2 linked regions of the Chelatococcus sp. YT9 genome follow. The protein of the gene in region 1 binds, or shares a complex with, the protein of each later gene. Links are inferred from orthologs where the notes say so. Each region holds a gene or a part of one and is shown on either strand. Other genes may lie near its edges. The genes, in order: rplL and rpmB.

Region 1 (3,159 bases):
AGTTCCTTTACACCCTTTTCCGTAAGGATGCGCGCGGCACGGGCGGTCAGCTTCTTGCCCGTCTCGAGAACCACCTCGCCGGTGTCAGCGTCGATCAGGTCGACGCTCGCCTTGAAGCCCTTGAGGCGCTCAGCGTCGTAAGGAACGCGCCAGCCGTCGCCATCCTTCTTGTAGAGGATCCGGTTGTAAAAGGTCTCAAGGATCTCCTCGCCATCGAGGCCAAGCGCATAGAGCAGCGACGTCACCGGCAGCTTGCGGCGACGGTCGATACGCGCATAGACGATGTCCTTGGCATCGAACTCGATGTCGAGCCAGGAGCCACGGTACGGAATGATGCGGGCGGCGAACAGCAGCTTGCCCGACGAATGGGTCTTGCCCTTGTCGTGGTCAAAGAACACGCCTGGTGACCGGTGCATCTGGCTGACGATGACACGCTCTGTGCCATTGACGATGAAGGTGCCGTTGTCCGTCATGAGCGGCATGTCGCCCATGTAGACGTCCTGCTCCTTGATGTCCTTGACAGACTTGGAGCCGGTATCTTCATCGACATCAAACACGATCAGGCGCAGCGTGACCTTGAGCGGCGCGGCAAAGGTCATACCCCGTTGGCGACACTCGTCCACGTCGTATTTCGGCGGCTCGAAGGTGTACTTCACAAATTCGAGCAGCGAAGCACCGGAAAAATCGGATATCGGGAAAACGGACTTGAAGACGGCCTGTAGCCCCTCCTCTGGCCGCCCTCCCTTCGGCTCGTCGACCATCAGGAATTGGTCGTAGGATGCCTTCTGAACCTCGATGAGGTTCGGCATCTGCGCCACTTCCCGGATCTTGCCGAAGAACTTGCGGACACGCTTCGGGCCAGTGATCGTCTGGGCCATGTCTGTTCTCGCTCCTCACGCACGGCTGACCTGGCGGCCCCACCAGAGGCCGGGCGGCTCAATAAGGCCGCCAGGTCAGCCGGCCGCTCCCGCGGCATGCTGCCATGTCACTCCCGACAGCCCCACCGGGACCGCCGTCGTCACGTCTCTTGCGCGTCTGAGACCATCGATGATCACGTGTTGATCATGGTCACGCATCGATGACACAACGGCCCCGGAGACAAGATGCCTTCGGGACCGTGGAATTCTCAACTTGTCGCGCTCCGCCGCGGCGGCCCGCCTCTAACCAAGAAGGGCCAAGAGCCCCTTCCCATTGCGATCTCCTCAAAACGAAATCGCTAGAACCAAGTCTCGAACGATTGGAGGGAACCGGATTGATCCGCAAGGAAACGCCGGCTCCCGCCGAGCACGGGTCAAAGCCCGCGCAACACTTACTTGAGCTCGACCTTCGCGCCGACCTTCTCGAGCTGAGCCTTGAGCTTGTCGGCCTCGTCCTTGGCCACGCCTTCCTTGACGGGCTTCGGAGCGCCTTCGACGAGGTCCTTGGCTTCCTTGAGGCCGAGGCCGGTGATCGCGCGGACTTCCTTAATGACTTCGATCTTCTTGTCGCCGGCGGCGGCAAGAACGACCGTGAACTCGGTCTGCTCTTCAGCGGCAGCGGCGGCGCCACCAGCGGCGCCCGGCGCAGCGGCAACCGCCACGGCGGCGGCGGCGGACACGCCCCACTTCTCTTCGAGGAGCTTCGCCAGCTCGGCGGCCTCGAGGACGGTCAGGCTCGACAGGTCGTCGACGAGCTTTGCCAAATCAGCCATGATACACTTCCTGGGTTAGTTCGATTGATAGGGGGTTTGACGGCCTTACGCCGCTTCGTCTCGCTTGGCATATGCCCCGAACACGCGCGCCAGCTTCCCGGCGGGTGCGTTGACGACCTGCGCGATCTTCGTTGCCGGGGCCTGAACGAGGCCGACCAGCTTGGCGCGCAGTTCATCAAGAGACGGCAGCGTGGCCAGAGCCTTCACGCCGTCCGGGTTCAGAGCGGTCACTCCCATCGCGCCACCGAGGATAACGAGCTTTTCGTTACCCTTGGCGAAATCGACAGCGACCTTCGGTGCCGCAACAGGGTCGCTGGAATAAGCCAGCAACGTCGGCCCCTTCAGAAGAGGCGCGATTGATGCGACGTCCGTGCCTTCGAGAGCGATCTTGGCGAGGCGATTTTTCGCGACCTTGACCGAGGCGCCGGCCTGCTTCATCTCCCTGCGGAGCTTCTGCATATCGGCGACTGTCAGGCCGGCATAGTGAGCTACGACGACGACGCCGGTTGATGAAAAGACATCACCCATCGTCGCGACGAACTCGGCTTTTGCCGCTCTGTCCACTTGGCTCTCTCCGGTTCAGCAGCAGGGAACATCCCCGCCGCCGGCTGCACATGCCACACGCCGTGCACTAGGCTTGCACCCAATGCGCCGCGCGCGGCGCTCGCAAGCCCTGTCCCCCAGATCGCAGAGATCAAACTCACGCCCCAGGAATAGGTCCGAACCAACCCACTCAAAGGATACCCACCAAGGGGCATCCGTCGTGCAAATCAGCCTTCCCCGTCTATGCTGGCTTCGTACTGAAATTAAGCCGTAACGGCACCCGCAGTCTCGGACAGGACATATGGCCGGTTCGCGCAAAGCTACCGCCTTGCCCGCCGGCCACATTCGCCCGGTCGCCCGGGCGAAACTCCAAGCCTGAGAACGACGACATCGATGTCATGACGATTCCAGGCAAGAATGGTTTTAATAACCATTCACCTGCGGTTTGCCAAGTGCCCACCGCAGGCAAACGAATAAGTGACGGCTTCTAGCGCGCCAATGCGCCGAAGATGAGGCAGCTGTCTTACGCGCCGAGAACGGTGGCGGGATCGACCTTCACACCTGGCCCCATCGTCGATGAGATCGCGACGCGCTGGACGTAAGTGCCCTTCGCGCCGGACGGACGGGCCTTGGAGACCGCATCCGCAAAAGCCTTGATGTTCTCGATCAGCTTGCCTTCGTCGAAGGAAGCCTTGCCGATCCCGGCGTGGACAATGCCGGCCTTCTCGACGCGGAACTCAACGGCGCCGCCCTTGGCAGCCGCAACCGCGGCCTTGACGTCCATCGTCACCGTGCCGACCTTCGGGTTCGGCATCAGGCCACGCGGGCCAAGCACCTTACCGAGGCGACCGACGAGCGGCATCAGATCCGGAGTCGCGATGCAGCGATCGAAGTTGATCGTGCCGCCCTGAACGATTTCAAGCAGA
Region 2 (2,980 bases), 1.2 Mb from region 1 along the record:
GCGATCGCCCGACGGGCGGCGTCTCACCGCCATTTCCGACAAGGGTTATTGGCTGAGCGCCGATGTCATAGAGGCCGGTGGGCGGATGGTCGGCCTCGATCGCGCCGTCATGGGCCAGCTCCCCTCGCCAACCGGCCGGCCACTCGCTTCCACGCGCTCCTACGATACCGAAGGCCTCGCGATGGCAGGCCCTGTGGCCTATATCCCCGTCGAACGCACACATGAGGTGCTGCGCTTCGATTGGGGTCAGGAGGGGCCGCGGGGCCCGGCCAAATCCGTGCCGCTGCCACGCGAGGTAAAGGCGCTCGGCCGGAACAGAGGCCTTGAATCGATTGGTGTCGCGCCCCCCGGAAGTCCTGTTGCGGGCGCCGTGGTGAGCATTGCGGAGGAGCCTCCGCGCGCCGGAGGGCCAGACGGCTTCATCCTCACCGGCTCGCGAAAAGGCACCTTCAGCGTCGTCCGCCATGATGGCTTCGCCATCACCGACATGGCATTTCTGCCAGGCGGCGACCTTGTACTGCTGGAGCGCCGCTATGTGCCGCCCTTCAGCCTCGCTACGCGCTTGCGCCTCGTGGATCGCGCCGCGGTGCGGCCCGGCGCCGTCATCGATGGGGAAATCCTGCTGACGGCAGATCTTGCCGCCGAAATCGACAACATGGAAGGGCTGGCCGCGCACCGGAACGCCGCCGGCGAAACCATCCTCACGCTGATATCAGACGATAATTTCTCGATGTTCCAGCGCTCCCTGCTGCTGGAATTCGCCCTGCTGCCGCCAGAAACCGCATCGATCGCGCCGCCGGTAAAGGCGCAATAGCTGAAACACGACAACGATTTGCCGGCGTTCACCCCTAGAAATCCGAACGTTGCAACCGGGGAGGATGTGCCGCCCTCGCAGCAATTCGGCACAAGCCTATCAGCCCGCGCTGCGCTGGAACCGCTCCGCCGGAAGCACAACGTTGAGTAGCGCGCCATAGGGCAGCAGCATGAGCAGCGCCATCGCCACCTTGACGACGAAATCGCTTACTGCCCAAGCCACCCAGACCGGCGCGGTCACCACAAAGCCGGCGATGCCGTATGTCGCGACATCCGTAACGTCACCGGCGAAGGCGAGCGTGAAGAAGAGCGCGGTATCGATCGCCGAGCCCACGAGGCTACCGATCAGCGGTGCACGCCACCAGGCAAGGCGTCGCAGATTGTTGAACACTGAGATGTCGAGCAGCTGACCGACCAGGAAGGCCGTGCCCGAGGCAATCGCAATACGCGGGCTCGCCGCCGCGATGGACGCGATGACTGCGATGATGAAGCCGACGATCACCAGCCGGCGCGCGAGCTTCGGCCCATAGCGCCGATTGGTGAGATCGGTGATCAGGAACGAAACGGGATAGGTGAAAGCACCCCAGGTGAGATAGTCGGCAAGGCCGAAGGGCGTGAACGGATATTGCACCGCCACGTTGGACAGGACGACGATGGCCGCCATCGCCGTCACGGGCAGCCAAAGCCGCGATACAAGGCTCGTGAATGTGCGCGTGCTGTCCATCGGCTCAAACCACCCTTTCGGCATCATGACCCGCGGCAGACGGGCCGGGATGCAAACAGCAAAAATCGCGCCGACGACGTCAGCGCGATCATCTTGCAGCAAAGCCCAGAGGCGTAGAAGCTTCCCAGCCTCAGCCGGCAGCCGCTTCCGTCTGCTTCTTGGCGATTTCGCGCTTCAGGACACGCAGGTTCTGAGCCAGCTCCGTCTCCGGCGCCTTGGCGAGGAAGGCATCAAGCCCACCACGGTGCTCCACCGAGCGCAGGGCCGCAGCCGAGATGCGCAGCTTGATGCCGCGGCTCAGCGCTTCCGACTGAAGGGTCACATTGACCAGATTCGGAAGAAACTTCCGCTTGGTCTTGCGATTGGAGTGGCTCACGAGGTGACCAGACAGAACGGCCTTACCCGTGAGTTCGCAGCGGCGCGCCATGACGCTTAGTCCTTAACTTGGTTGGTGCACTCTTGCAAAGCTAACAGCAGCTGGTCCCGACCTCAGCCGGGCCAAGAGGCGCCGATGTCTGAATGAAAGTTGCGCGTGTATAGTAGATGTGATCAGGCACCGTCAAGGATCCTGCGCGATTTCGTTGCGATCGGACGCAAGATGCGTCACGATTCGAACGGATTTTCATCCGACAAAGGCGAGCGATTCGGCTCGCGGCGGGTGCCGACATGTGAGATCGCGGGATCCCGGGTGTCGCGCGATGGAGAGTGCAACAGTATGATCCGGCGTTGGAAAAGCAAGGCTGGCTATGCGGCGAGCGGCTTTCGCCGGGCGATGCTCGGGATCTTGGCGCTCGCGCCACTCCCTGCGAGCGCCGCGTCGATCGAGGCCAACTACGATATTTCCCTGCTCGGCCTGAAAATCGGGGTCGCCGCCATCAAGGCTGACGTGCTGAAAGATCAGTATAAACTCGATGTCTGGTCGCAGCTCACGGGCTTGGCTGGCGTCATCACGGGCGGCAAGGGGGCGGCCACGTCGACCGGCAGCATCTCGGGCGACCGCATCGTGCCCACGACCTTCGCCGTGACCACGGCCAACTCGGAAAAGTCGATAACTGTCCGCATGGCTTTGGCCGGCGGCAGCGTGCAGGCCGTCGAGATCAAGCCCCCGATCGAACCGAGACCGGACCGGATCCCGGTGACCGAGCAGAACAAGCGCGGCGTGGTCGATCCACTTTCTGCCTTGCTGATGCCGGCGTCGTCCCGGAACGCGTCGAGCGAGGCCGCCTGCAATCGCACGATTCCTATCTTCGACGGCGCCACGCGCTTTGACGTGAAGCTGTCCTACGCTCGCCAGGAGACTGTGCGCAGTCCAACCTACTCTGGCCCCGTTTCCGTATGCCGGGCGCGCTATCTGCCCATCTCTGGCCATCGGGCCGACCGGACAGCCACCAAATTCATGGAAAACAACAAGGATATGGAGGCGTGGTTGATGCCCGTCGGCGA

Evidence for each region.
Region 2: rplL (region 1) and rpmB share a complex: the UniProt entries of both Escherichia coli proteins name them as parts of the 50S ribosomal subunit. The link is inferred for Chelatococcus sp. YT9 from one-to-one orthologs.

What each region holds. Positions count from the first base shown.
Region 1 is NZ_JAHBRW010000001.1:2,840,214-2,843,372, reverse strand. Bases 1-2,843 are described here. They hold rplL (50S ribosomal protein L7/L12), read right to left. Parts: upstream 1,691-2,843; coding sequence 1,310-1,690; downstream 1-1,309. Other genes in these bases: rplA (50S ribosomal protein L1), read right to left, coding at 2,757-2,843; rplJ (50S ribosomal protein L10), read right to left, coding at 1,736-2,254; rpoB (DNA-directed RNA polymerase subunit beta), read right to left, coding at 1-878. Outside these bases: more of rplA, read right to left, coding at 2,844-3,159. UniProt on the Escherichia coli protein: The binding site for several of the GTPase factors involved in protein synthesis (IF-2, EF-Tu, EF-G and RF3). Is thus essential for accurate translation.
Region 2 is NZ_JAHBRW010000001.1:1,664,320-1,667,299, reverse strand. Bases 317-2,980 are described here. They hold rpmB (50S ribosomal protein L28), read right to left. Parts: upstream 1,965-2,980; coding sequence 1,668-1,964; downstream 317-1,667. Other genes in these bases: KIO76_RS07455 (DUF3108 domain-containing protein), read left to right, coding at 2,253-2,980; KIO76_RS07465 (queuosine precursor transporter), read right to left, coding at 914-1,537; KIO76_RS07470 (esterase-like activity of phytase family protein), read left to right, coding at 317-814. In the rest of the region: more of KIO76_RS07470, read left to right, coding at 1-316.